One region of the Paenibacillus sp. FSL R5-0636 genome, then DNA from elsewhere that is predicted to be linked to it. Evidence: riboswitches for the same ligand, from Rfam matches in the RefSeq annotation. Region 1 holds a riboswitch; each other region holds the start of a gene.
The links. A riboswitch is a leader RNA that binds a small molecule or an ion and turns the genes downstream of it on or off. The one in region 1 is predicted to bind cyclic di-GMP.
Positions count from the first base shown of each region.

Region 2: it holds a riboswitch for cyclic di-GMP, as region 1 does, so the genes downstream of both, MKX34_RS10665 (DUF6612 family protein) here and MKX34_RS03230 (transglutaminase-like domain-containing protein) in region 1, are expected to answer to the same signal.
Region 3: it holds a riboswitch for cyclic di-GMP, as region 1 does, so the genes downstream of both, MKX34_RS02435 (choice-of-anchor A family protein) here and MKX34_RS03230 (transglutaminase-like domain-containing protein) in region 1, are expected to answer to the same signal.
Region 4: it holds a riboswitch for cyclic di-GMP, as region 1 does, so the genes downstream of both, MKX34_RS31415 (NPCBM/NEW2 domain-containing protein) here and MKX34_RS03230 (transglutaminase-like domain-containing protein) in region 1, are expected to answer to the same signal.

Region 1 is NZ_CP150232.1:727,892-735,535, forward strand. Features, by position in the region: gene MKX34_RS03205 (glycosyltransferase 87 family protein) at 1-331, shown strand, start outside; gene MKX34_RS03210 (phospholipid carrier-dependent glycosyltransferase) at 321-2,099, shown strand; gene MKX34_RS03215 (glycosyltransferase family 2 protein) at 2,197-3,177, shown strand; gene MKX34_RS03220 (GtrA family protein) at 3,164-3,571, shown strand; gene MKX34_RS03225 (class D sortase) at 3,674-4,339, shown strand; cyclic di-GMP riboswitch class I at 4,453-4,535, shown strand; cyclic di-GMP riboswitch class I at 4,610-4,690, shown strand; gene MKX34_RS03230 (transglutaminase-like domain-containing protein) at 4,704-5,513, shown strand; rRNA gene MKX34_RS03235 (16S ribosomal RNA) at 5,879-7,436, shown strand.
Region 2 is NZ_CP150232.1:2,420,822-2,428,465, reverse strand. Features, by position in the region: gene MKX34_RS10675 (CapA family protein) at 1-1,016, shown strand, start outside; gene MKX34_RS10670 (NADH-dependent flavin oxidoreductase) at 1,093-2,214, opposite strand; gene MKX34_RS10665 (DUF6612 family protein) at 2,368-3,216, opposite strand; cyclic di-GMP riboswitch class I at 3,334-3,425, opposite strand; gene MKX34_RS10660 (response regulator transcription factor) at 3,739-4,410, shown strand; gene MKX34_RS10655 (HAMP domain-containing sensor histidine kinase) at 4,407-5,474, shown strand; gene MKX34_RS10650 (hypothetical protein) at 5,727-6,260, shown strand; gene MKX34_RS10645 (hypothetical protein) at 6,630-6,986, shown strand; gene MKX34_RS10640 (methyl-accepting chemotaxis protein) at 7,334-7,644, opposite strand, start outside.
Region 3 is NZ_CP150232.1:549,212-556,855, reverse strand. Features, by position in the region: gene MKX34_RS02450 (Gx transporter family protein) at 1-29, opposite strand, end outside; gene MKX34_RS02445 (NusG domain II-containing protein) at 13-402, opposite strand; gene MKX34_RS02440 (alpha/beta hydrolase) at 1,222-2,157, opposite strand; gene MKX34_RS02435 (choice-of-anchor A family protein) at 2,305-4,302, opposite strand; cyclic di-GMP riboswitch class I at 4,411-4,501, opposite strand; gene MKX34_RS02430 (hypothetical protein) at 4,997-5,389, shown strand; gene MKX34_RS02425 (ASCH domain-containing protein) at 5,587-6,000, opposite strand; gene MKX34_RS02420 (MarR family transcriptional regulator) at 6,333-6,746, shown strand; gene MKX34_RS02415 (SDR family oxidoreductase) at 6,760-7,581, shown strand.
Region 4 is NZ_CP150232.1:6,893,134-6,900,777, forward strand. Features, by position in the region: gene MKX34_RS31415 (NPCBM/NEW2 domain-containing protein) at 1-2,639, opposite strand, end outside; cyclic di-GMP riboswitch class I at 2,898-2,984, opposite strand; gene MKX34_RS31420 (hypothetical protein) at 3,142-3,714, opposite strand; gene MKX34_RS31425 (EAL domain-containing protein) at 3,825-4,712, opposite strand; gene MKX34_RS31430 (Crp/Fnr family transcriptional regulator) at 4,864-5,547, opposite strand; gene MKX34_RS31435 (leucine-rich repeat domain-containing protein) at 5,683-6,534, shown strand; gene MKX34_RS31440 (sensor domain-containing diguanylate cyclase) at 6,551-7,540, opposite strand; gene MKX34_RS31445 (alpha/beta hydrolase) at 7,579-7,644, opposite strand, start outside.

The sequences.
Region 1 (7,644 bases):
TTTGTTTACTTATATAGAAAGTCGGGACCGCCGCTTTTTATCGCTATTTCTCGGATTCAGCTTAACGCAATACATCAATGTGGCGTACACCTTATCCCACCTGAATGCAGATGTTAGCCCGGGTGCAGACGGAATCGTATTAGTGACTGCTATAGCTAATCTAGCATTACTGCTTTATATGCTGAATATCGGTTACGATGTGTATGTCCGCAAGGGTATAAAACCTCTTCCAGCACCAATTACACTGGAAGAACAATATGAAGAAGATTTGAGAGTTGTCGGGCAAATTAAACCGCATCAGAAGGGAGGGCGATCTAACGATGAAGTTTAAGCGTATAGATTGGATATGCCTAATAGCTATTACGGCCGTTTACGCAGCGCTTGCTTTATATAATCTTGGCTCTACTAAATCTCCAGAGACTTTATGGGAGCCTGCTGCCAGTGGTGAAAGCTTCTATGTAGATTTGGGACAGAGTAAACCATTGGAACGGGTCAATATCTTTGGTGGCGTGGGCACGGGTAAGTTCAAGCTGGAATTCAGCGACAATCCTGAGGTCTGGAGCAGTCCGATGGATGTCAGTGAGGATGTCGGGAATGTCTTCATCTGGAAAAGCCAACCCCTGAACGTTACTGCGAGATATGTGAAGTTTACAGTTACCTCTCCAGGGTTCACTTTGAACGAAATGGCCTTTTATGAGCAGGGGGGAGAAAGAATACCCCTTCCTATTGCTGGTGTGACACCGGATGCTAACGCAGTTCCTAAAAGAGGAGCAGCGGCCAATCTTTTTGACGAGCAGTCGCTCATTCCGGAATATTCTAACTTTATGAATAGCACTTATTTTGACGAGATCTATCATGCGCGAACAGCTTATGAATATACACACGGGATTGTGCCTTACGAGAATACGCATCCACCGCTTGGTAAGTTGTTAATTGCCATAGGGATGGAGCTGTTCGGGGTCAATCCATTCGGCTGGCGTATTATCGGAACCTTGTTCGGAGTTGCCATGTTACCTCTCATATATGTAATGGCGCTGCGTTTGTTTAAGAAAAGCAAATACGCCGCCCTCGCGGCAGGATTGTTTGCACTGGATTTCATGCATTTCACACAGACAAGAATCTCCACGATTGACGTATACGGAGTATTCTTCATTATGTTGATGTTCTATTTCATGCAGCGGTATTACACAATGAATTTCTACAAGCAGCCTTTGAGAAAAACATTAATTCCGTTATTCTGGTCTGGCTTATTCTTCGGAATCGGCGTAGCTTCGAAATGGATTGTGCTCTATGGAGGAGCAGGGCTGGCCATTATGCTGGCTATCTCCCTTTTTGAACGCTACAGAGAATACCAAGCCTCCGGACGCCTGCTGGCCGAGGGGAAGATTAAAGACAAGGAATTGCTGGGCACCTGTCGTGAAGCGGTAGATTCTTTTTGGAAAAAGACTATTATTACGTTGGCTAGTTGTATCGGGTTCTTTGTAATTATTCCAGTAATTATTTATAGCTTATCTTTTGTGCCAGGGTTATCTGCATCAGTAGAGGGCTTCACTATTAAAGGGTTGATTGATTCCCAAAAGAATATGTACAACTATCACAGTCAGCTTGTAGCTACACATCCCTTTGCTTCCTCATGGTGGCAATGGCCGTTTATGAAGAGACCGGTCTGGTTCTTTAGCGGCGGTGAAGGTTTGCCGGAAGGTCAGGTCAGCAGTATAGTGACTATGGGGAATCCTCTTATCTGGTGGACGGGTATTTTTGCGATGCTGGCAACGCTGTGGATTACGCTGAAACGTAAAGATAAGAACCTCTACATGATCTGGATCGCCTTCTTCTCGCAATATGTTCCGTGGATGCTTGTCCCAAGAGAAACATTTATTTACCATTATTTTGCTATGGTACCATTTATGATTCTTGGTATTGTATATATAATGAAGTTGCTGGATAGTAAATTCCCTGAGGCCCGTTACGTACAGTATGTCTATGTAGCCGTTGCTTTGCTGCTCTTTATCGCTTTCTACCCGGTACTGTCAGGGATGCAGGTGAGTGGAGATTACGTAAAGGATATGCTGCGTTGGTTCCCTACTTGGGTTTTCTAGGATTTAATAAAAATCTATAAAATAAGTTTATGCATGCAGCGTTATTATGAAGTGTAGATGGATGTAACGCTCCAAAAAGCTTGTAGGAGGAATAAAGGTGAAAGCCAGATATAGTGTGATTGTACCCATGTTCAATGAGGAGCAAGTAATTAGCCATACTTATGAACGTTTGAAAAAAGTAATGGACGAGTGCGGCGATACTTATGAGCTGGTCTTCGTCAATGACGGCAGTCGTGATCGTTCCGCCCAGATGATTCGGGAGATCTGTGAACGAGACGAGCATGTCAAGCTGATTGACTTCTCGCGTAATTTCGGACATCAGGTAGCGATTACAGCTGGCATGGACTATGCCGAAGGTCAAGCGGTTGTTGTTATTGACGCTGATCTTCAGGATCCTCCGGAGGTCATTTTGCAAATGATCGAGAAGTGGAAAGAGGGCTATGATGTTGTATATGCGAAACGCCTGAAGCGCCACGGAGAAACGATGTTCAAAAAGGTCACCGCGAAGCTCTTTTACCGCCTGCTCAGCAGTATGACAAGTGTGGATATTCCTACGGATACAGGTGATTTCCGTCTTATTGACCGTAAGGTATGTGATGTCCTGCGGGGACTTAAAGAAAAGAACCGCTATGTCAGAGGTTTGGTGAGCTGGGTTGGCTTCAAGCAGACTATGGTGGAATATGAACGGGAAGAACGTTTTGCCGGAGAAACCAAATATCCGCTGAAGAAAATGATTCGTTTTGCGTTAGATGGCATCACCTCTTTTTCACATAAGCCGCTTAAAATTGCTACGTATATTGGATTCTTTCTTTCATTCTCTAGTTTTCTTTATTTATTTTTCGTCTTGTTCCAAAGGATATTTTTCACCTCCTGGACGGTTCCGGGCTGGGCTTCCATTGTAGGCGTCAATCTGCTCTTTAACGGTATCGTTCTGATGCTGTTGGGTGTGATTGGGGAGTATATCGGACGGATTTATGACGAGTCTAAAGATAGACCGCTATATATTGTTAGTGAGACTAAAGGCTACCAGAACGAAGAACAACTGGACCGCCGGAAGGACCACAATGATGTCAGATAAGAACTTGCGCGCTGCATTCATACAGTTCCTCAAATTTAATGCCGTAGGTTTACTCAATACGCTGATTGATTTTGTGATTTTTACATTGTTGAATTCACTAGGGATGGTATACGCATTGGCGCAGGTGATCTCCTATAGTGCAGGTACGGCGAATAGCTTTATTTTGAATAAAAAAGTAACCTTTCGTGATCGCAACCGGGGTAATAAAGAAGGCTTCGACCGCGTGCAGCTGGTCAAGTTTATCGTGCTGAATCTGGTAGTGCTCGGAATATCACTGCTGCTAATGCATCTGTTGACAGACAAACTAGGTATTCAAGTCTTGATCTCCAAGGTGCTGGTTACCTTTATCACGGTGATCATCAATTTCTTTGGAAGTCGTATATGGGTATTTTAAACATTAATTTCAGGCAGAAGGAGTTGCTATGCTTAAAGGCAAGTAGCTGTTTCTGCTTGATTTGTATATAACCATAGAAACAATATACGGAGGTGAATAACATTGCGTAAATTCTCCTATCTACTCATACTGGCTGGGATACTTATCATGTTATATCCGACAGCTAACGAATGGTACAACGACAGGCAGCAGGAGAAGTTATTAGAAACGGCTGAACTAAGCACTGCCGATAGTACTCCCCAGCCAGATTTGAAGAGCAGGTATGCTGAAGTTACTCAGCTGTTAGCAGAGGAATCGGTTCTGGATGCTCAGGCACAGCCCCAACCCCAAGAGACAGAAAAGCCTGAACCGGAGATTGAGGTCGGTGGCAAAGTAATCGCACTAATTGAAATCGGTAAGATTGATTTGAAGCTGCCTGTATTAGAAGGGGCTACAAAAGCTAATATGAAACATGCTGCAGCCCATATGAAAGAAACGGCACCCCTTGGAGAGATCGGAAATGCTGCAATCGCGGCGCATCGGGCTCGAACTACGGGTCGTTTGTTTAACAGATTGAATGAGGTTGTTGTGGGGGATGTTATCACGGTAAAGACTAGTGATCAGGTGTTTAACTATGAGGTATACGATATTTCTGTTGTAGATCCGAGTGATGTCTCCGTTCTTGACGGGAATGACAAGGATAAGATTCTTACTCTGATTACATGTGATCCGCTAGTGAATCCAACGCATCGGCTGATTGTTCATGCCAAATTAACAAAAGGAGAATAGTGAATGACAAGAAAACACAAATACCGGGAGATATTTATAAAATAATGGGTAATCTAGTAAATTAGGTCTTGTTCACAACTATAAATATGATAGTATTATACTATGAAAGCTAAACACGATAACGGCAAACCTTCCGAAAGGTAGGGACGCAAAGCTAAAGGGCCTTTTCCCGAAAGGATGGCAGCCAGCTACCGAATGAAGAGGCTTTTTTTGTTTGTTTCAAATGGATTCTATCAACTATATCTAGTAAAGCTAGAACAGATAGAGCTTATACGATAACGGCAAACCTATCGAAAGGTAGGGACGCAAAGCTAAAGGGCCTTCCCGAAAGGATGGCAGCCAGCTACCGAAAGGAGTTTTATCCGTGAAAAAGGTTTATTTTATGCTGGTGGCGCTGTTCGTCCTAATGACTTCAGTTCCGGTAAGTACAGCTCAAGCTGCAAGTGCAGATGCCAGCTGGTTGATTACATCCAAAGTGGCTCAAGGTGTTATTGGTATTAACTATGATATTCCGAAAGATAAAAGAATCAAACTCATGATCACCAAAGATAACAGCAGCTATACTTATAACTTGTATGCTTCTGGACAAGCTGAGGACTTCCCTTTGCAACAAGGAAATGGGACTTATAAGGTTTCTGTTCTGGAGAACACAACCGGTAATAAATACAAAGCGTTATATTCCGAAGTAGTAGACGTAACCATGAGTGACTCGAATTCCGTATATTTGGGCTCCGTACAGAATGTGAAATGGAGTTCTTCTGATAAAGCGATTGTCAAAGCTAAACAATTAGTACAAGGCAAAACAACAGACGAAGAGAAAGTTAAAGCGATCTATAACTATGTAGTTGCGAATGTACAATATGACTACTCTCTTGCTAATAGTGTAACTACTGATTATATTCCAAGCATCGATAAGACATTGACTACTAAAAAAGGGATTTGCTATGATTACGCTTCTCTTTTTGCCGCAATGCTGCGGAGTGTAGATGTTCCTGCTAAGTTGGTAATGGGGAATACAAGCTACGTTACGCAATATCATGCATGGAACGAAGTGTTGCTTAATGGGAAGTGGGTTACCATTGATACTACAGTGGATGCAGGACTTGCAAAGAGTGATAAGAAAACCGATTTAATTAAAGCCTCAAGCAAATATACTGCGGCAAAATACTATTAAATTCGTTGCTATAAACATAACTCTATTAAATAAACAACTAGCTTAATTATTAAGCTAGTTGTTTATTTTTATATTAGGGGTTGCTTTTCTATTAATAGTTGGGGTATTATAGGTAAGCGTTGTTAGACAGCGTACAGGCGATACAAACGAGGCTGATAAAAAGCTTCGAAAAATAAAGCTTGCATTTCTGAAAACAACATGATATATTATAAGAGTTGCTGCTGAGGCATTAAACGGCGTCAACGAGAACTTGATCTTTGAAAACTGAACAACGAGTGAGTAGGAAATCACGTAAGTGATATCCAAAATTAGAGAATTAATTTTCGTCAGATGTTTCAAAATGAGCATATCGCTCTTTTCAATACTAATTGGAGAGTTTGATCCTGGCTCAGGACGAACGCTGGCGGCGTGCCTAATACATGCAAAGTCGAGCGGAGTTATTTTGAAAGCTTGCTTTCAAAATAACTTAGCGGCGGACGGGTGAGTAACACGTAGGCAACCTGCCCTTCAGACTGGGATAACTACCGGAAACGGTAGCTAATACCGGATAATTTCTTTTTTCTCCTGAGAGAAGAATGAAAGACGGAGCAATCTGTCACTGAGGGATGGGCCTGCGGCGCATTAGCTAGTTGGTGGGGTAACGGCCCACCAAGGCGACGATGCGTAGCCGACCTGAGAGGGTGAACGGCCACACTGGGACTGAGACACGGCCCAGACTCCTACGGGAGGCAGTAGGGAATCTTCCGCAATGGGCGAAAGCCTGACGGAGCAACGCCGCGTGAGTGATGAAGGTTTTCGGATCGTAAAGCTCTGTTGCCAGGGAAGAACGTCCGGTAGAGTAACTGCTATCGGAGTGACGGTACCTGAGAAGAAAGCCCCGGCTAACTACGTGCCAGCAGCCGCGGTAATACGTAGGGGGCAAGCGTTGTCCGGAATTATTGGGCGTAAAGCGCGCGCAGGCGGCTATTAAGTCTGGTGTTTAAACCTTGGGCTCAACCTGAGGTCGCACTGGAAACTGGGTGGCTTGAGTACAGAAGAGGAAAGTGGAATTCCACGTGTAGCGGTGAAATGCGTAGATATGTGGAGGAACACCAGTGGCGAAGGCGACTTTCTGGGCTGTAACTGACGCTGAGGCGCGAAAGCGTGGGGAGCAAACAGGATTAGATATCCCGGTAGTCCACGCCGTAAACGATGAGTGCTAGGTGTTAGGGGTTTCGATACCCTTGGTGCCGAAGTTAACACAGTAAGCACTCCGCCTGGGGAGTACGGTCGCAAGACTGAAACTCAAAGGAATTGACGGGGACCCGCACAAGCAGTGGAGTATGTGGTGGTTTAATTGAAGCAACGCGAAGAACCTTACCAGGTCTTGACATCCCTCTGAATCTGCTAGAGATAGCAGCGGCCTTCGGGACAGAGGAGACAGGTGGTGCATGGTTGTCGTCAGCTCGTGTCGTGAGATGTTGGGTTAAGTCCCGCAACGAGCGCAACCCTTAACTTTAGTTGCCAGCAGGTAATGCTGGGCACTCTAGGAGTGACTGCCGGTGACAAACCGGAGGAAGGTGGGGATGACGTCAAATCATCATGCCCCTTATGACCTGGGCTACACACGTACTACAATGGCCGGTACAACGGGAAGCGAAGCCGCGAGGTGGAGCCAATCCCATCAAAGCCGGTCTCAGTTCGGATTGCAGGCTGCAACTCGCCTGCATGAAGTCGGAATTGCTAGTAATCGCGGATCAGCATGCCGCGGTGAATACGTTCCCGGGTCTTGTACACACCGCCCGTCACACCACGAGAGTTTACAACACCCGAAGTCGGTGGGGTAACCCGCAAGGGAGCCAGCCGCCGAAGGTGGGGTAGATGATTGGGGTGAAGTCGTAACAAGGTAGCCGTATCGGAAGGTGCGGCTGGATCACCTCCTTTCTATGGAAAATCGTTCTCTGCAATGAGGACATTCAAATCGGAAGCTCAGCTTCCAAAACTCAGGTTTAGGCCTGTTACTCACTCGTTGCTCAGTTTTGAGAGTTTAAGCTCTCAAGTAAGACTTGATCCTTGAAAAACTGGATACCGAAACGAATTTGCGTTTTAGAACATCTTTTAGCAACTAGAAAACAAGTAAATGTTATTAGTG
Region 2 (7,644 bases), 1.7 Mb from region 1:
TGACTGAAATACAAATAGCTGCTGTGGGAGATCTAATGGTCAAACGTTATATTATTTCGGATGCTAAACAGCCTGACGGAACCTATTCGTTCAGCCCCCTGTTTGCAAAAGTAGCTCCTTATCTAAAACAGGCTGATTTGACAATTGGCAATCTCGAAACCACCTTTGCTGGAAGTGGCTCCGAATGCCGGAAAAGCCCACGTTCAGGCGGTCCGATATTCAAATGTCCAGACGAACTGGCCCCTGCACTTAAGCAAGCCGGATTCGACGTATTAGTAACGGCCAACAATCATTGCATGGATTATGGTGCCCCGGGTCTGGTTCGGACGTTACGAGTTCTAGACCGTAATGGAATCGACCACACGGGAACAGCTAAATCATTAGAAGAATCCAAGAGAACTCTTATTAAAAACGTCAAAGGAATTACGATCGGCATCCTCTCCTACACAGCAGGAACCAACCGAATTCCTGTACCAGTGAGTAAGCCATGGCTGGTTAACCGGATATCTACGCCCAAAATCATTCGGGAGATTCGAGATTTAAAAAAGAAAGTCGATCTAGTCTTGCTTTATCTGCATTTCGGAAGCGAATACCGTTACACTCCAAACAAGAGGCAAAAAGAGCTGGTCAATCTCTTCTTTAAAAATGGCGCCGACATCATACTGGGGTCTCACCCACATGTTCTACAACCGTTAGCGCTTCGTGGAAAAAAACAATTCGTTATTTACTCATTGGGGAATTTTGTTTCGACTAAACTAATGAATATTCCTTATACACAAAGCGGTATCATTCTTACGCTTAAAATAAAGAAGGATGAAAAAGGACACACGAGTATAACTAACGTAGGTTACATTCCGACTTGTGTAGATCGAAGAATAAAAAGCGGCAGGAAAATTACAGAGATCATCCCCATCCGCGACGCATTAAAGAGAAGCGACACCGACATAAAAACAGAACGGCGAAATCTCATGAATCGAATGTTGAAACATACGACAACAATCTTAAAGAGGGAATAGAGTCGTTACAGTAAAAATAACGTTCCGCGGAATTACCGCGGAACGTTATAGATATAGCTCAAAACTGTGTTTGGGTTTAGCGTAAACGATCAGGCATCATTAATTTAAGGAATTCTAGAATACCATTCTCTACTACGAGTTCTTCTCTATCTTGATCAGCAAGTACTCTTCTGATGATATCTTCATTACCCTCCAGCACTTTACTTGTCCAATGAGGATCAATGATAAGAGAACGTCCTACTGCTACTAATTCAGCATTTGTCAACGTGTCCTCTGCATCCTGTTTGGTACGGATATCTCCGACCCCAATTAAAGGTACACGGCCATTGATTTTCTCATGTACATATTGCAGGATTGATTTTTCTTTAAAATCTTCTGATGCAGATACTTTCTTAAAATCCCCTAATGAAATATGCAGATAATCTAGCTTTTTATCAGCTAATTTATCAATAAGATAAAAGGTATCGGTGATTTTAATTCCAGGCTCTTCATATTCTTCTGGAGAAAAACGATAACCGACAATAAAATCCTTAACCTTTGAATTGTCAACGACAGCAATAACCGCATCCACTAATTGGTTAATGAAATTAAATCTTTTCTCTAAGCTTCCGCCCCATTGATCATCACGACGGTTGGAGTGTGGAGAGAAGAACTGTTGGACTAAATATGTGTTTGCTCCATGAATTTCTACCCCGTCAAATCCAGCTTGAATAGCACGTTGAGTCGCTTTTTTAAAATCCTCAATTACACCGAAAATTTCATCTTCTGTTAATGCTCTTGGAATTTCTGCATTCGGACGTTCGGCAGCAATGGCGCTGGAGGAAACTGGTTGTACGCCACGTAGTATTTTTGAATCTGTCATTCTTCCTGCATGGAATAGTTGTAAAATAGCTTTTGTTCCATTTCGTTTAATAGTAGATGCTAATCGGCTAAGGCTAGGAATAAATTGATCGGAGGAAACACTAAGTTCACCTTCCCATCCTTTTCCACCCTCTTGTACATTTGCTGCCGCAGTGATGACCGCACCTACTTCGCCCGTTCTTAGTGAATAGTATTTCAATTCATCTTGTGTTACTACACCGTCATAAAAGCTCATTCGCGTGGTCATTGGAGCCATAACCACTCGATTTTTTAATGTCAGTCCTCTGCGAAAAGTTAATGCTGTGTCTAGTGCTATCATCTTTTTCCCAACTTTCATTAAATTATATTAAACAAAATATTATATACATGCGCATACATATAAATTACAGCAATGATTTATTCTTGTCAACTAATAAAGAACTGCTGTTGAATACAACAAAAAGCGCTGTTCAGCGGAACAGCGCTTTTTGCTCGATATGAATCGTCCTTATTATTCTAGTTCGGCCGGTTTTACAATGGCTGTACCTTTATTATTCTTGGAATATTTAGCTTCGATTTTCGTGGTGTATGTATCTTTGGCTCCGTCACTTACCAGCACATAACTCAGATCGACTGTCAGCTTTTCCGTTTGCCAGGTCTTAGTATTGACGAATAATTTCCACGTTACGCTTTTGGGTTGAACTGTCTCACCATCCCAGAGGTTCTCCTGGTCATAGAGTTTGATTATCCCCTTAGCTGCTGTCGGATCGGTTACCGTGAATTGTAAGACCGTTTGTGCGCCAGCCGTGCTGACTTTCATGGATTTTTTATAACTTTTGACCGAATCAAGCATGGAAACAGGATCGTATTGGCCTTTAGAGTAAAAGGCATCCCATTCCGTTTTCTCCAGTCCAAGCCAATACTGTGCATCAGGATCGATCGGCTCCCCGTCATCGTCGTAACCTTCATCTTCAGATTCATCGATCAGTTCACTTCCGTCTACAAGATAGTAAAACTCCTTGTCATTGGCATATAGACTGTACGATGTTTCTAAAAGACTACTAGCGACAGTGCCTGCTGCGGCAAAATTCGGCAGACGGTTGATATCCAGCTTCAGAGTGTTGGTGTTGCTGATACGCACCCCGCCGCTTTGAATATCCTGTTTTTTGGTCACATCCAGATGGAAATTCTTTATTGCTTTGGAGGCTGCCGTTACTTTGCTGATCATCTGATCCGCGGTTACTACTGTTGAGGTAGCTGCAGACACTACTCCTGGATTAGACATCCATCCGATCGTTCCGGACAGCAATAAAGCACCTACTGCCAAACTAGTACCTATTGTTTTGAAAAAACTGTTCATGTACTTCCCCTTTCGGCCCCTTGCGATAATGTAACGCCGTATAGGTCGAAATAATAAAAGAGCTCAAAATAGACTACATATTCTTAGAGCTATCCTTTATGCTTCATAAGACATCCCTATGGCGGCCTGGCGATCATTTCCTTCTGTCGAAAGGCTTTAGACCCATGGCTTTGTGTCATCATCTTTCGATGATTTTACCTTTAACGCGGACATTCAATTAGTTTTAATAGATTAGGGACGCATGTCCCACCGCTAATTTTATCATGGTTATAATTACCTGTAAACGACTTATCTTCCATTCGAATTCGCTATGATACTCAGAAGAAATACTAAAGTTTTGCATTTTTCCAATTCGTCCAAGTTTTCCAGATATCTGAGGTTCAGCTGAGTTATACTATCAATCCGTTTCGGTATATCACTATGCTATGATAAGTATGTTTTTTAGTTTCTCTATCCATCCAAACATTTTCTTAATATATAACTCTTATAATTATTTTAGTTTTCTTAGAAAGGATGATTTTCATGGTTAATATCCTTGTTGTCGAGGATGATATAAAGCTTAATCAAATTATCTGCACCTATCTTTGCAATAATGGATACGACGCTAAAGGGTGTTTAAACCCACGAGAAGCATATGATTTGATGTATAACAGCCTGTATGACCTTATCATCTCAGACGTTATGATGCCAGAGATTGACGGCTTTGAATTTGCGGAAACGGTTAGGGCTATTAACAAAACGATCCCCCTTCTTTTTGTTACCGCTCGTGATGATATTTCCTCAAAACAAAAAGGGTTTCGCGCTGGAATTGATGATTACATGGTCAAACCGGTCAATATGGACGAACTGGTAATGCGTGTGGGCGCTTTACTTCGACGTGCAAATATTGCCCACGAAAAAAAACTGAGGGTAGGAAGTCTTATGATGGACGCGGATGATATGACAGCAACGGTAAACGATGAGGAAATCCCTGTGACGGTACGGGAATTCAACATACTCTACAAAATGCTTTCCTACCCCAAACATACCTTTTCCCGTGCCCAGCTAATGGACGAGTTCTGGGGCATTGGCAGCGAAACCAGCCTGCGTGCCGTAGATGTATACATCGTCAAACTTCGCGACAAGTTCTCTTGTTGTGTGGACTTCAAGATCATGACAGTGCATGGGCTTGGCTACAAGGCAGTGCTGCAATGAGTAAGAGGCAGGAGCAGCATGCCCGGTTCAAGTCCAAGCGTTTTTCATGGAAAGAGTTTTTGTGGACCTTTATTGTGCTGTCCACGCTAACAGCAGGTCAAGCACTTATATACGACGCCTACATTTCAGTAGAACGCGTTCCAACTCAATACATCTTTGGAATCACTGGATATTGGATCATTGTTGCCTTCATTTTTTGCCTTGTCACCGCACGGCAAAAGTACATCGCCTTTGATAAACCCATGCGTAAACTCAGCGAGGCGGCAAACCAGGTAGCAGAGGGAGATTTTTCAGTCTATCTTGAGCCGCTTCACAGAGCGGATAAAAAGGATTATGTAGACGTGATGTTCGAGGATTTTAATAAGATGGTTGAAGAACTGGGCAGTATTGAAACCCTCAAAAATGATTTTATATCGAATGTATCCCATGAGATTAAAACACCATTATCCGTCATTCATAGTTACGCAATGGCATTGCAAACTGTTGATTTGTCGCCAAAACTTCGAACGGAATATACTGAAACTATCATTTCGGCCTCCCAAAAATTAACGACACTGGTGATCAATATTCTGAAGCTAAACAAATTGGACAATCAGGAGATTAATCACGTTGCAGAGCCCTATGATCTGTGCAGGCAGCTATGCGACTGCGCCCTTACTTTTGAAAATTATTGGGAAGAAAAGAACATCGAATTTGTGGCGGATATAGAGGACCGTGCTATCATTCATGCCGACGAAAGCATGCTAGAGATCGTATGGCTTAATCTCCTCTCCAATGCTTTGAAATTCACACCCCCTGGCGGTAGCATCACCTTATCGCAGACTTCAGATGAAGATACAATTACGGTTATGGTATCAGATACTGGCTGCGGAATGGACGAGGAGACGATGAAACATATTTTCGATAAATTCTATCAAGGCGATACTTCTCACTCCGGGGAGGGTAACGGCCTTGGTCTTGCTCTTTCACTGCGTGTTATTGAACTAGTCGGTGGAACCATATCTGTTAAGAGTGAGCTACGCAAGGGCACGACATTCACAGTCCAATTAAAAGCTGAGAAATAAGTAATTCCCTTAAACCATAATTCATTATCTTGATAAGATCAAAAAAAGCAGTCTGAATTCGCAAAACGAATTCAGACTGCTTTTTTCATTAAACAGAAATACACCTCAATTCCAGTTCATTACGATTCTTCAATTAATATTTTATAAACAATTTGCAAGCAATTCATAAATATATCGACGGTAAAATGATCACATCAGGTGAGGCAGCAATTGTTCGACAAATTAACTTTTTAAAATAAAGGAGAAATTATCATGAGTGAGATCACAAGAAATGAATCTAATTTTATCGGCTATGAGTACAAAGATATTACAGTAAAACGCAAAATGGAGTCGGTATATACAGACGGATATAACAATTTTGGCTGGGCGCTGGAAGGTACTTCAACCTCAGTTCAGAATGTTGGTTCCGTAACCATAAAGTTCAAGCGGGACCGCAAGATCCGTAATAAAGTTGAACTGACCCGCCTGCAACGCCAGTTTGACGCCGCTGTTGCCGAAATTGAGACACTGGAGAGTTCCAAAGTCATCGGTGCTTCTGTGGTTGCCTATGTTATTGGTGTTATTGGAACATCGTTTATGGCTGGTTCTGTATTTGCTAATCAAGCTGACATGCTGCCGCTTTCTATAATTCTAGCAGTCCCCGGTTTCGTAGGCTGGATCATCCCATATTTTCTCTTCAGCAGTATCAGCAAGAAAAAAACGAACAAGGTAGCGCCTCTGATCGATCAGAAGTTTGACAAGATTTACGAGGTGTGTGAAAAAGCTAATGCTCTACTAGGAAAGTAAGACACTGATACGAGATTCTGAAGACCCATTACAACATGAAGGGAGGAGATAAATATTAAGGATTTACTTGACCGCAACCTGTTAGATTATCAAGACCGAGCTGCCGTAACAAACGTTGCTTCACTTATTATTAATGCTTTGATGGGCATCGGCAAGTTGATCCTCGGTCTCTATCTCCTTTCCGGATGGTTCATCATAAACGCGTTGTATTACTTAATCCTTTGTGCCGCAAGAGGTCAGGCACTGTATAAATATACAGTGGCCAAGAATACCGAGGACCCCGAACAAAGATATAATATAGAATTTCATGTCTATCAGCGAAGTGGTGCTTTCCTTTGTCTTCTAGGAATCACTTATCTGTTAGTCTGTATGAGGATGTACTTTGTCGGTGATGTGATAATATTCAGAGGTTACATTGTTTATCTGGTAGCAACTATTGCTTTCTCCAAGCTTGGGTTTGCCATTTACGGAACTATGGCTAACCGGCATCTGAAAGGTCCTATTGTCTCTACGCTGAAAATAATTAGCTTTATAGATGCAATGGTTTCCATTGTGGTGACTCAATACACTCTGCTTTTGATGGAAAAATCCGCTAATGCAATCAGCTCCAGCGCATTGTTCGGGATGGGATGCAGTGTTTTATTTTTTCTTCTAGGGATTTACATGCTGCTAAAAAAGAAAAAGATTCCACTTCCAGAGGGTGTACAACAAAGTGAAGTAACGTGAAATTGAAACCCCAAAAATGATCAGTGAGACAATGATTAGTGAGACTGAGCCTCACATGAGGAGTGAATAAGGAATGGTTAGAGAGTTTATTGTCCTGTTTGTTGGCTATCTCATCCTCAGAGAGTACTTTAATCATGCCTAGTGTTTGCAACCTTTGTGATTGCTAATAATTAATATCTGTGTAAGAAAAACAACTCGTTTATTAATGAGTTGTTTATTTGTTTACAGTGAAACGGAAGCCTTCACTAAGTGAGGAGGCCTGCAATTTCTGCTGGGAAATCGAGAAAAAACCGTTCCTTGGTAAAATACCGAGAAACGGCCACAGTTTATAGCTACCTTAAATAGTTCTACTTCGACCTATTCTCAATCAGTTGCTGCAACCGAATACTTGAGCTGTTGATACTGCCGATAAATTCGTAAATGATATCGATATTTTTCTCCTGTTCCTGAGTCGTTGCCAGCATCTCTTCCGTTGCCGCAGCATGCTTTTGGGAGATATCAGAGATATTCTCAACTTGTACGCTCACTTGTGAAAAGATTACACTCACATGATCGGTCATATCCAGTTCGTTTGCTATGAATCGATCAATACGCTCAAATGCAGTCTTAATGCTGTCGAAGCTTTCGAGTACTTGCCCGCTGATCGTCTCTCCTTCTT
Region 3 (7,644 bases), 180 kb from region 1:
GTTGCAGATTCACTACTGGACATAGGCATCTATATCATCCTCCCCCGACGCACTGGTGATTTCGACTAATACTCTATGCGGTAGACAGACAATCGTCTGTTTGGGCAGGGTAATAAAACCAAAACCTAGGCAAACTTTATCAGCGCAATCGGCATCGTACATTTCAATCCCGTAATCATGCACCTTCAAAATGTTATAGCCGCGTTCCGTGCGGACCTCAATGGTTTGTTCTTCTTTTGTAAGCTTTACCGTTTTAAATAACTCACCGTCCACCGTTACATTGGCTATGAGATTTTTACCGGCCCCACCTTTGTCATCATTGTCCGAAAACCATCTCGGTACGAGAAAAGCGAGCGCAGCAATCAATACGATGGAAATCAGCCACACATCTGCGCGTTTCATAAAAATCTCCCTTATTTTTTAATTAAAATCCAGACTTATTAATTATAACGGTCTACCCTCAATCCTTCAATCAATGTTGGAGTTTATTGTCAGTTTTAGAGAGCTGTTCACAAAATAGGCACGCAAAATAACCCCAGCAGACACAAGCCCTTCGTCTCTGGCATTTTCAGTTGTAGTTTGTAGCGTTTGCAAAAATATCCAACTTACATTTTAGCCCATTTGCACCGAGATCGCCCATCTCCTCTGGTTTACTAGCTTTTCCGGAATAATTCACAATTAACCCAATTTAAGTTACTTTCGAAATCTAAGCGCTCCCTATCGAGGTTTGTTTCTCTCTAGAATCAAATAAACCTTATCTTGGAATTCATTATTATATTTGCCTTTTAAACAATAGTGTGTTATATTTATATGGTATTTGTTTTTCGATATATTGAATATCCCCACCAAGAAGATGTCAGGCCGACTATTATACACATCGGCATTTTGGACAAAGAGGCTTTATGTTTTCTTGCAGTACTCTTCCTTTTTATGAGATTAAATTCGAAATATAGCATTCCGATTCACACTGGCGCGGTCAATGGAGCCGCAAGGGCAAAAGAGAGGTAGGGCTTTTGTCGTATTGGAAGGATTATTCTCGCCACACGGCTGCTGGAAATAACAAGGAATCAAGACACCCGTTACTCACGAACGGCGGGGGATGAATATAACGAGAAAGCATGACGGTACGATCCTTATTCAAGGACTACGTCATGTGTGGAAAAATATAGGCGCCCGATAACCGCTACCTAGCGGATATCGGGCGCTGTCTACGTTCAGGACTTATTTTACATATCGGCTTACAAAAGCTGTTACTACATCTATATACCCCGCCTTATCCGTATCATAAGACAATCCATGCCCCGCTTGCGGCACTATGAGCCTCTCTTTTGGACTCTGGCATGCCTCATACAATTCATTCATCATAGCAAAAGGTACAAAGTTATCCGCATCCCCATGAATAAAAAGAATCGGAACCTTCGCTTTCCGCACTTGTTTTAATGTAGAGGCTTCACCAAAACCATACCCCGCCTTCAAGCGGGTGATTAGACTTGCACTTTGAACGAAAGGGAAACTTGGCAAACGATACATGCGTCGTAGTTGGTAAGATAATTGTGCTTTTACTGAGGTATAAGCGCAGTCCGCAACAATAGCTTTTACCTGCGGCGGAAGATCTTCCCCTGAGGTCATTAGCACTGTAGCACCGCCCATAGAAACACCGTGAAGCACAATTTGAGCACTAGACCTAGTCTTTTTAATCATGTATTCAATCCATTGCAAATAATCTTTTCGTTCCGGCCAACCAAAACCAATGTAATCCCCTGCGCTATCTCCATGCCCCCTTGCATCGGGAATTAGGATGTTAAAGCCTAAGTTCTCGTAGTAGATTTTGGCGTACGCCCCCATATCCTTTGCTTTACCTGAATAACCGTGGGCTAGAATGGCTGTGCGTCCCGCAGCACGATTAGATTGGAGTAAGAAACCTCTTAGTTTAAGTCCATCTGCAGATACGATCTCAATATTCTCGAAGCTCTGGCGAGAGACCCAATCCTTCCCCTCCCCCCAAGAAGCTCCGGCAACCGGAGGATCAGCCTTCAGATTAGGATTATTACTTAGAAATACCTTTGGTGCTCGTTTAATAGCAATACCATAGAAGAAAAATCCCACATAGATTAGAATCCCTATGATGATTACAGCGCTAATAATGAACCATATCAATTCGCCTTCGCCATCCCCTCTTCATTTCTTTTGCAACAAGAGTATACCATCTACTTAGAATGCACCAAACTATCGCAATCATGACATACAAATAGAGCCGCCATCGGGACACCCCCCGAAAGCGACTCTATGTTGCTCTACCGTTTATTATTTATTCTTTTTGGAGAACTTGGTTCTCATTAATAATCCGATAAGTGCAAAACCCAAACCTGCTACATAGTAAGGTGCAGGACTTGATTCACCCGTTTTTGGCAATTCCTTCACAGGTGGCTTACCTAATGGGATCGTATCGTCCACTACGATGATTTCATCAGGTGTTGGTGTTGGCGTTGGTGTCACTGCCGGTACCGGACCTAATGGGATCTCATCATCATCAACAAGTACTTCTGTGCTATTCGACGGTGTTGGTACTGGCGCTGGTGTCGGCGAAGCTACAGGCCCAAGCGGCACAGGATCTTCTGCAAGAACTATAGTGCCAATTACGGATGATGGCGTGGGTGTCGGGAACACCGAAGTCTCTGGTGTTGGTGTTACCTCTGGCGTTACCGTCGGTGTCGGTGTTGCTTCAGGCGTTACCGTCGGTGTCGGTGTTGCTTCTGGCGTTGGCGTCGGCGTTGGTGTCACTGTTGGCGTCGGCGTCACTGTTGGCGTCGGCGTCGGTGTTGGTGTCGGCGTTGGCGTCACTGTCGGCGTTGGCGTCGGCGTCGGCGTTGGTGTCACTGTTGGCGTTGGCGTCGGCGTTGGTGTCACTGTTGGCGTTGGTGTTGGCGTCGGCGTTGGTGTCACTGTTGGCGTTGGCGTCGGTGTTGGCGTTGGTGTCACTGTCGGCGTCGGTGTCGGCGTTGGTGTCGGTGTCGGTGTCGGTGTCGGCATTGGTGTCGGCGTCACTGTTGGCGTAGGCGTTGGTGTCACTGTCGGCGTCGGTGTCGGTGTCACTGTTGGCGTCGGCGTTGGCGTTGGTGTCACTGTCGGCGTCGGTGTTGGCGTTGGTGTCACTGTCGGCGTCGGCGTTGGTGTCACTGTCGGCGTCGGTGTTGGCGTCGGCGTCGGCGTTGGTGTCACTGTCGGCGTCGGTGTCGGTGTCACTGTTGGCGTCGGTGTTGGTGTCGGTGTCGGCGTCGGCGTCACTGTTGGCGTCGGTGTCGGTGTCGGCGTTGGTGTCACTGTCGGCGTTGGCGTTGGTGTCACTGTCGGCGTTGGCGTTGGTGTCACTGTTGGCGTTGGCGTTGGTGTCACTGTTGGCGTTGGTGTCACTGTTGGCGTTGGTGTCGGCGTTGGTCCAGGTTCATCACCATCGTATGGATAGTGGTGAAATTCACCACCACCAGTCCCTTTGAGTGAAGCCGCCACTAAAGTACCGTTAATCTGACCATTAATAAAATCAACATGAGCATAGGGGGCAAGTATGCTTCCCATTACACCTATGCCTGCCATATCAAGATACGCAGCTTGGCTAAAGTTAAGCAAAATTTTCTTGCTGTTCAACACGTTATTAGGTAGAAATCCGAAGTTTTTCATTTTTACGTTAGAACCATCAATATTAATAATTGCTGTAGATCCTGAAGGAACATTTATTGTAATTCCATAGGTATTAGAGACGTTATCTCCTGGAACATTAAAAACATTGACCGCAGGATCTGTACCTGTCAGGGTAAGACTGCCATATTGGTACACTGTTGTTCCATTCGCCGGCAATGCTGCAAGTTCTGCTGATTTGTCCTTCAAAGACTGACCTACGGCTGAAAAGTCAATCGTACTCCCCTGTCTTTTTGTACCTCCCTTGAGGAGCGTTACATTCCCTGAAAAATCTCCCCCGTGCACGATATTCCCATAAACAGTACCTCCGTTGAAAGTAAGATTCCCTCCAACAACAAGTGTGTCAGTCAAGGAAACCTCAGCAGCGGTCAACCTATCTCCAACACTATAGTTGGTTAAAGTAACGTTACCTCCAGCAGCAAACCTTCCTTCCGTATCCGAAACCGTTGTTATATCCCCTAGAATAAACACGTTGTAGACCCCTGCAATTCCCAATGTAGAAGAACTACTAGCTCCAGCAACTCCAGCTCCTAATGAGGAAAGCCCACTACCTACCGTCAAAATCCCAGCTAATACAAGCGAGAGTAACGGTCTTATTCTTCTTTTCAAATGGCACACCTCCTAAAACTATGATTTATATTAATCAGAATAATTACCAGAAACTCTAAAGGACCTAACAACAAAAAAGACCGCCAAAAAGAAGTGGAATTCCCTTCTCATGGCAGTCGGACGGTCATTGTGCCTTTAAGACACTTTAGACTCCTGGACTTTGCGTCCCGCCCTTTCAGACGGTTTGCTATTATCATGACTATATATATGTATTACACTGCAAGTCCAGAACTGGTAGCCGAAGCATTCTCTCCAATAACCGTCTATGACTTTTAATACTTTTTGAATTAATAACAGTTTAGCGCCCGGCACCCACAATTGTCAATCAATTCCTTTCGATGATCCCCCTCATTATTACCATACAAAAAAAGCGCCTAAAGGCGCTTCGCATAAGGTTTTTCATTAAATTTTAAAGTAACTGTATATAGCCCAATATGGATATCCATAAGGGAACACTCAGAATTAAACCAAAAAACAATCCACGCTGGAGGCTGCCCTCTTTTTCCATCATAATTCTCCTTTATGTGCGTCCGATACATTAATTTTTATTATTACAATTTTAATATAATTTATTCTTCGTTATTTAGTTGTGAATTTAATCACATTGAATAAGCTGTTTAGAAATACCATTGATTATTTTTGGAATATCGGGGTAGAATACGAATATACGTTCCTATTAGAGGTGATGAGATTCATGCATAGAGCAGAAAGCAGGGACAACATGCTGGTGAAATCTTATTTATTGCTTCCGATGATTTTATCAGCTTTCGAACGGGACTCCGCCATTTTATCTACACACTTACGAACACCCGCCCCTTATCTGGAGGTGCTTGGAACAGCTGCTGCAGTAGCTACAACAGATCTAAGGGATGTTCGTGCAGAAATGAGAAGACGGGGAATCAAGGTGTATGAGCAAAACAGACTTAATACGGGAATTGAAGCCAAGTATATATGTCGTGGCTATCACGAACGAATGCTGCTGTTGAATGACATTGTTGCGGCTCAGGCTGCCATCCATATGCGCAGATACCTAGGGCTGGATATTTCCTCTTTTAAGAGTTACGAAGAACAGTATCAGATTAAATAAAGCTGTATAGAAGCCGCTCTACTCTCCCCCCAATCAATTAGTGAACAAAAAAATAGGCCTTACCATGGGAGTTGGCAAGACCTGAGAGAGATATACCACAAAACACTGGGGGGTGTTTGGTGTCTTCAATATATACCTCGAACCTGAAAAAAAGCTGATAGGCACATAAAAATTACATTAAAAATATCATTCGCCGTTCAGAAGTGATCCGAATGCTCCCACAAGCTTAGCCGACCTTTGGCTGGAATTGGATGGCGCAGTGAGTGAACCTCTTCAAGCTTCCAGGCAAAACGTCCTTCGCTATAGTCGCCAAAATCATATTCGTTCCCATTGATCCATTCCCTTAAATCCACCTCTGGAGTAACCACATAACATCCCGCGAGCTGACCTGTAGCAATAATAGCTCCTGTCGGCAAATTATTTGCTGTATAGCCATGTTTCGCCAATACTGATTTGTACGGTTCCTGTTCACAAATCTTTTTGTCAATCCTCATTCCGGCATGGATGCCTAACTCGCCGCGGTAGGCTGTTCTCCATGAACGAGTTTCAAACTCTTTTTCACCAAGAGCAATTAAGGTCGCCCAAGGCTGCCGTATTGTTATACACCGCATGATATCTATCCCCTTTGTTTATGTTGGACGTTTGTCACGGATGCCACGGATCTCGATCTCGCGTTGTGTAATCTTGCTCTCCTAGACTTGATAAATAATCCCAACCGTTTGGTCGATACTCATTTCCATGATTGATCGCCTCTAAAAATAAGAACATTCATTTTTATTATATACAAACAAAAGTTCTTATAAAAATATCAATATTATTGACATTCACCTGTAACTCCCCACAATTTAAACAAATAAAATAATTAAAATTGATAAAGGAGAATATAGTTTGTATACTAATCAAGTAGTTAGTGTGCAAACTATTTAAAGAGGGGAATTAATTTATGGACAACCCAGGACAGTTATTAATAAGAGTAAGTCTTGAAATGAAAAAAAGCTTAACAAAAAAACTTTTACTTTATAATGTAACAGCTCCTCAATGGGCAGTATTAAAAGATATATCTATTCATTTAGAAGGAACAACTCCAGCTATGATTGCAGAGCGAACTTACTCGGATCGCCCTACAATAACGGGTATACTCGAGCGACTTAAAGCAAAAGGACTTCTGGACATTAGAGATAATCCAAATGATAAACGATCAAATCTTGTATTTATTACAGATTCGGGAATGATAATTAAGAGTCAAATAGAAGTTCTTAGTGACGAAATCATGGATAACGCACTTAAAAATATTTCTGAACAAGAAATGTCCACGTTTATGAACGTGCTTAAAATGATCTATTTAAATATTAGTTAGGGAAGTGAGACTTATGATTCTAATCACAGGGGCAACCGGTAATGTAGGACGTGAAGTGGTTAACGAACTAAGGAAAAGTGAAACACCTTTTAAAATTGCCTCCCATCGAAAAGACAGTGAGTATGTTTATTTTGATTTTGAAAATGCTGATTCTTTTCGTCCAGCGTTAACAGGAGTGAAAAAATTATTTTTACTGCGCCCTCCTCATATAGCTGACGCAAAAAAATATTTCCAACCCCTCATAGATATCGCAAAGGAAGTCGGAGTTGAACACATTGTGTTTCTATCTCTATTGGGCGTAGAGAAAAACCCAATTGTTCCACACCATAAAATTGAAAAAATCATTAAAAAATCAGGAATTCCATATACTTTTTTACGCCCAAGTTTCTTCATGCAAAACTTAATTTCTCAACATGGGGAAGAGCTACGTAAAGAAAAGGAGATCTATGTACCCGCAGGAAAAGGCAAGACTAGCTTTATCGATGTTCGTGATATCGGTACTGTAACAGCTAGAATCCTAACTGAGAATGGTCATGAAAATAAAGGTTACTCGTTAACGGGAACTGAAGCGCTAGATTACTATGAAGTAGCTGAAATTTTATCTGAAGAGCTAGGAGAAACAATCAAATATGTTAATCCATCAGTTCTTCAGTTTAGAGATAAAATGTTAACAAAAGGAATTCAAAAAGAATTTGTGACTGTTATGATTGGAATTTACTTCACTGCAAAAATTGGATTAGCCAAAAAAATCACGCCCGATTTACAAATATTACTTGGTAAAAGACCCATTACATTCAAAGAATTTGCACATGACTATAAGTACGAATTAGTTTAATCATGGTGGTTTTTTGGCTAAACCATCAGGAAGCATTTCAGGATACATTGTTACTGCCGCGTG
Region 4 (7,644 bases), 890 kb from region 1:
AGTACTTCGGAGGAGAACTCCACCAAATACTGCTGCTTGGAATTGTCACCGTTGGGAAGGGTGACCTTCCGCTCCCGATATAGCTTGGTCAGCTCTGTCCAGTATCCCGGATGTGCCAGCTCCAGCTGCCAATAGGCTCCGAGTTGTGCAAATAAGCCCTGCTGATTCATTACCACTTTATTTTCTTCGAGGACATATTTATAGATATCTGATTCATACGGTATACGATTATCTATCGAATTCGCCGCGACAGACATAAACATAGACACCATATTATTAGTTACTTCGCCATATTCCCGTTCACCCATAGCCAAGCGATGCCCAATTTCGTGATTCAGTCCCCAGCCCGGATAAGCTTTGTTAAAATCACCTAACATGGTTCCTACTGTTCCAAGTTGGATCCCTGTATGATCTCCCGCTGCATACATCGCACCATAAGGCTGCATCAATCGAATATTCTCACGAATTAGCTTGGCATCATGAATCTCACTACTGCCATCCAAGCCATAGAAGGTAAAAATGCTTTTCATCCAGGTGTCATACCCAGTTACGGTATCCAGCGGGTTATTTCCTTGCGTAATAAATTTGTTGTACGCTTCAGTCGCAGTTCCTGTAAAAATAACATGATCGCTGGCCATTTCTACCACATCGATAAGTTTGCGATCTTGAACATTTGGATGAGCCGCTTTATCTTCGTCTAATCTTTGTTTGTATGTGGTTAAGAAGGTTCTGAATTGTTCTGGATCCGTGGTCTTGGTCATAAAAGGAATCTTTTCTAAACCTTCGAAGCGGATCAGTGGCGCCTTCCCTTGCTCCTCAGCTGTATAGGGATTTACGATATAAACGGTGCCGCCCTTAGTTACATCATGAGCATAAGCACTAGTCGTTGCAATTTCAGGTACAGTTATAGTGTTCTTGCCCGCACGCAATTGTACGCCCCTAGCCCAACTATTCCAAGCTCCCTCTTGTTGAGAAAAGATCAAAGAAGGCAACTTATCACCCGAAGCAGCATCCACATAAACATTGATGGTCTCGCCAGGCATTGCCGCAAGTCCTGTAGGCTGGTTGTTCGTGCCGAAGCCTATTCTCAGGTTTTGCTGAGCATGTTTTTTCATATCTCCACGCTGCTCCGCCTCTATGATGGTACCTTCGATTTGAACCTCGCCATTAACCAGCTTCTTAGCTAGTTCCAATGAATCTTTAAGGATTGGATAGAGCGGATGTACTTTTGCCGCTTCCTCCAATTCATTGATTTTTGCAACGTTATTATAAGCAGACACAACCGCACTCATCGTTCCATCTGTGAAAATACCATTTACAGCTTCGCTTACTTTATCTTCTGTATAAAATCTAAATTCAGCCGCAAAAGGTCTGTTAATATTAGCTTTTGTGAACTTAAATTTTAATCTTTTAAACTTCGTCGGTTCGAATTTAAATTCCAGAAAATCATTGGTACTAATCGCGGTTCCGCTAGATACAAGTTGGAAGGTCTCTCCTTTACTCGTCTCTGATGCATAGATTTCAAAAGCCTCTGGGAATCCTTTGCGGTTATCTCTAGCCAAAAAAGCCACTCTGTCCAGCACTTCCGCTTGCGCTAGTTCAAACACGACTTCATTCGTGAAGCTTGCATCATTGTTTTTGTTCGTTTCCCAATGCGTAGTGGGCTGGTCATCCAGCATATATTCAGGCTTCGTACCTGGGTAGCTTCCACCGTTCACCGTTACTTTTGATACGTTTGCATTTGGCATTCTATAAGCTTGGCTATAGGCATTTTCATAGGCTGTACCATACCCTTTTAGCTTCGAAACCTTGGCTGCCGTTGCGTCTACCTGATGGTTCTCCAAAAGGATCTTTGCATTCTCTATCTCTTCTTTAAACTGCGTATACAGTGGATGTGCCTGCACTTCATTCTCTAAAGCTGTTAATTTCTCTGTCGTATTAAAGGCAGCACTAACTTGGCTCAAGGTATCATCTGTAAATAAATTTTTCATTTTAGCAGAGACACTATCCTCTTTATAAAAAGAAAACTCAGCCGCACTCGCCCAATCTTGGTTCGCTTTTTTGAAGACAAATTTAAGTCTCTTAAAAGCCGTAGGTGCGAACTGAATCTCCACTACATCACCGGTTGAGCCTGTATATTCTCCAGAAGACACGAGTGTGAAATCACCCGCATCGGTAGTGGAGCCATAGATATCAAATTCTTGAGCAAAACCTTTACCTCTAGCACCAGATTGCCTAGCGGCATAGACCATTCTATTTAATTCAGTGGACTCATTGAAAACAAACACAACCTCATTCGTAAACGTTGAACTATTCGGTTTGCCAGTCTCCCAATGCGTGCTCATATCCCCATCCATAGCCTTAGCTATAGGTGAGCCTGAGTAGTTGCCACCGTTATTTGTGATGGTTTTAATATTTGCTGGATTCATTCTAAAAACCTCATTATAGGCATTTAGAACATCCTTGCCGTACAGCTCAAACGGAATAACCGAAGCGTTGCTTAATAAGTTGACCTTACTTTGCGCGACTGTTTTTGTTACATTTACCTTGCTTGCCTCACTTGCTAAAGCATAACCTGCCTCACTCGAAAAACTGGCCAACATGGCCGCCGATGTAGCGATCGCAATCATTTTCTTCATCTCTTCTTACCCCCAGATGTCATATGAATCTCTCCAGTGCCCAAAAATGGGCACAAAAAAAACTACCCCAAAAGAGTAGCTTGATTGCGTATAAAGTCGCCTAAAAATTAAGACTTAATTTTTATTAAACCTTAACAAGCATAAACGTCTTCGGCGTCCTTATAAGGACGGTAAGCGTTTAAGCGAGAAATATAAGATATTAAGTATAGGTGTATAACTTATACTTTCTTATATTTTAACAAAAAGCGTTACACACTCTTTGGCAGCTGGCTGACAATAGTTATGATAACCTTAGTCCCTATAGCTTTGCGTCCCTACATTTCCATAGGTTTGCCTATGAAGTTTCGAATACATTCAAAGAGTAACATAAGCCTAGATCTGATCGCATGATTAATTGGTATGAAATGAGTATAGGTAATTGCAATTAGTTTTTCTCATGTGATAGATATTATTTATCGACTATCCCGGAAGAGAATGGGATCCTTTAGGACTGGAGGTCTAATTAACTCCCCGATCCGAACAAACGCCGGAACCAATTCCACACATCGCCCGTGATGGGAATTAATCCGAAACCATGTTCGCCAACTGCGATTACACCATATGCCCATTGTCCGATAGCTATGGCACCCCCAGCGATCCTGCCTATCGCTATCGCACCAAACGCCGTATCCCCTATGGCGATGGCCCCCAACGCTTTTTCCGCGATTGCGATCGCTCCTACAGCCACTCCTGCAATCGCAATCGCTCCCACTGCGAAGCCAAGCCAGCTAAGTGCTATTGCTCCAATCGCTAACCACATTCCCAGTGATATTGCTCCTAAGGAAAGTACGCCCACGCTTATCGCACCTATGGAAATCAATCCGACAGCTACATCTCCAATAGCGATTAAACCAACAGCTGTCTTTACACGGGGTTTACTTCCATGACCATACTTTTGACCTGAGTATCGCCCTAAATTACTACGAATACTGATGACCGGAAATGAGGGAGAAGGCCATTGATAATCAATTTCTCGTCCATCAAAGCCCCTAGAATCCGCCCAGCGCGTTACAAATTGATGCCATTTCATATCCATCCCGTCCCCCTTTTCAAATTACCTAAATTATACAACCCCGGGGGTTGGCTGTACTCAGACTCTGACCTGAAATTCATCTCATCCTCTGGACCGATATATACTCATTAGGATTACTGTTTGGGAATAGGATCAGGCTTTCCAAATAAATATCCCTGAAACAACTGATAACCACTCTGCTTAAGCCATTCAAAGTCCTCTCTAAACTCCACACCTTCTGCTAAAGGAACAGATTGGATTTCTAAAGCCTTTTCTAAAAATTGTTTAGCTATTTTCTGTTTGTTCGGATCACTGGACACGCCTTGAACATATTTCATATCTAACTTCATGTAATGAGGTTTAAGCTCCAATAACATCTCGATCGTGCTGAAGCCCTCACCAACATCATCTAAAGCGTATTCAAATCCCCGATCCTTGTAATATGTCAAAATAGCTTTCAAATGAGCGAGATCATCCACTTTCTCCGTCTCAACAACTTCAAAGACAAAAAGAGAGGGGTCGACGCCTAATTGATTGGCCAGTTCAACGGTTGATCTTAAGCAGAACTCTGGAGCGTAAATTGATGTAGGGATAAAATTAATAAACGTTTTTTTATTTAAGGGCGCAGCATATTTTACGGCAGTCATTCTACATAACCGGTCTAAAGCATATAAACGCCCACGATTCCGTGCTGCCGCAAAGATCTCATTAGGATAGATAAGGGATCCATCTTCTTTTTTAAATCTCGATAAAAGCTCGTATGCAAAAATCTCTTCCCTTACGTTCACAATCGGTTGGAAGTAACAAGTAACAAGACCCTTAGTGATAACCTCATCAATCCACTTCATATCCATTACAGTAGACATCTCGGATAGAGGTCTCCATGCTTGGTCATCTATACGAAATTCAATTTTCCCGGACTCCATATGATCGTTACAGAAATCTAGAAGATCTCGCGCTTCAGCTTCCTTAATCGTAATCACATTTTCTTCTACCTTATGTATCGTATTACTTCTACTCAAGTGATGAATAACCTCAGGTAAAACCCTAAGATTAAGCTCACCATGAGCCTTGATTTGAAAATTCAGCTCTCTTACTACACAATGATTACAAGCCATATTCATAACCCCTTTAATAATCGATTCTCTGAAAAAGATCCCGGAACGGCTCTTCTCAATCGAAATCCGTATACTCCAGTAAATATGTCGCGTCTAACACGGTGATCTGCTGATGTTGAATCTCAATAATCTTTTGCTCTTGCAGATCTTTAAGCACAAGGGTAGCCGTCTCCCTTAACGTTCCGATCATATCCGCGAACTGCTGATGGGTCAATCGAAGATCAATCCTCTGTTTGCCTTGCTCCTCTACTCCAAATCTTTGGTATAGTCTTCTCAGCGTAAATATCGCACGCGCTCTCGCATCATGAAATTTCATTTCATGTAATAACCGATTCGATAAAAATAAACGGTCCATTTGCAGCAGCATCAATTGCTCCTTAATCAACGGGTAATCGGCAAGCATCTGCTTAAAAAGCTCATGTTTAATCTCAAATAATACAGTATCATTCATAGCCACCGCAGACAGCACTCTTATATTGGAGGGATGGATCACTTCCAGATCGCCAAAGAAATCGCCTTTTCCAAAAAGATCTACGGTATGCTCTTTCCCTTTCGTGGTAGCGTACACCCTTATAATCCCCGAATAGATAATGTAGGCATAATCCCCCGGATCTGATTCTGCAAACACCAGGGTCCCCTTAGAATATGCCTTATAAGTGAATAATCCTGAGACCGCCTCGATCTTCTCCGAGGGTAAACCTTGAAAAAAGCGAGTGCCAGTCCAAAAAGAAGCTTCCATCTCATTATTCCTTTCTAACACATTCCATAGTTTTGTATGCCAACATACTGATAATAAATCATCATCCTGTTATATTCTATCGTAACGTTGTCACATAGGCTTGATGCCAATACAAATTACAAAGGAGATCCATTCATGAAATATAATTTTGACGGAAAAGGACTTATTGAAACGCCAGATGTCGTGTTTGAGAGCAATCCGCTGCTAGAACTGAGCATGTACAACAATCATATTAAAGAGATTCCCGATCAGCTCTTCCTTCATGACGAATTAGAGGCACTTAATTATGCGGGCAATGAAATCGAACAGTTATCCGAGAACATCGGTCGCTTAGTTCACCTAAGAATGCTGGATTTAGGCCATAATCGGCTGAAGGTGTTGCCGGAGAGCATTGGCGGATTGCAGGGGTTGGATTCTTTTCTATACCTAAGCAATAATCAGTTCGAACAGCTGCCGGAGCAGCTCTGTATTCTCCAGAAACTTAAGTATCTGAACGTAACAGATAATCATCTCAAGCAATTGCCTGCCCGTATAGGCGAAATGAGCAGTCTGATTGAATTGCGGCTTTATTATAATCAGCTAGAATGTTTACCTGATTCGATCACACAAATAAAAGGGCTAAGAGAGATCCATCTCTATGGTAATCAACTGGTCATGTTACCAGAACATTTGGGTGCTATAGAAGAACTTCGGATACTTGATTTAAGTGATAATCGAATCACTAAGCTGCCTTCATCTATCGGTAATTTAAGCAAGTTAAGAAGACTGAACCTTAGAAAAAATAAACTTAATCAGCTTCCTGAGGAAATAGGTCAATTAAGCAGCCTTGTTGAGCTTGATTTAAGAGATAATCATCTGCAAGAAATCCCGGATTCGATTCTACAACTTGGACGATTAGAGAAACTGGATTTAAGATGGAATCACAGCTTAAGAAGAACAGAATTATTAGAGCAATTAGAGCAAAGAGGATGTATCGTTTATAAATAACAAAAAAAGCCTCCAATTAAAGAAGCTTTTCACTCAAATCCATAATATGCGTAACGCGATTTCTCCCCTGTTCTTTCGAAGCGTAAAGCGCATGGTCAGCTTTTTCCAGAAGAGTGATGTCTGTATCGGTTGCTTCAAAAGTAGCTATGCCGATGCTTACCGTAACCCTGCCAATCTCCCAAGTGGAGCTGGCTATGAATTGCCGCAAATTGTCCGCTATAGCCTTGGCATCCGATGAATCTATATTAGGCAGCAGAAGGATAAACTCCTCACCACCATACCTAGCTACGATATCTTCTTTACGAGATTGGGATTTCAGGATACTCGCCAATTTCTCCAGGACATAATCACCCATCTGATGACCGTAGGTATCATTCACATTTTTAAAGTGATCAATATCTAAAATACATAATGAAAAAGGCGCCTGATCACGGTGATACGCTGCAATCTGCTCTTCCAGCTTTTCTTGCAGGAACCTTCTATTCTTTAATCCAGTAAGCTTGTCTGTAGTAGATAGCTCTACTAAAACGGCATTCATCTCCAGCAATTCAGCTTGCTTTTGCTCGATTTCAAGGTGGATTTGTTTGAGCTTTGCCAGCGCCTGATCTTTTTCCCAATAGGCCTCTTCTATTTGCTTCTTCGCAGATCGTAACTCTAGCTCATAATCAATACGTTTGCCCATCTGTACGAGAATACAATCAATGACCTCTACACCTTCACACTCGAGGCGTCTACCATTTAACAAGTAAGGGACGGCTTGTCCCTTGCTGTCCTTCAAATTGATAAATAGCTCTTCTACATGTCCATTCAGATTGATAAAAGGATAGAAGTATGAATGAAAAATAAGCTTGTTCGCCGTAGACATGATAGATTCAAAATGTTTATTTACCAAATCAACCTGCTGATATCCCATCCCATCCAAAAAGGTTTGATTCACATTGAGGATCATTCCTTCATGGGTAATGGAAACATATCCGCACGGCGCATATTTTAACCGGTCATCCATTGTCTAAATATCCTTTCAACACCATAATCTTCTCCATCTCACCTAAGATACTCATTAATCAAAGTAATGGTCTCCTGTGGATGGCTAATATGCGGATAATGGCC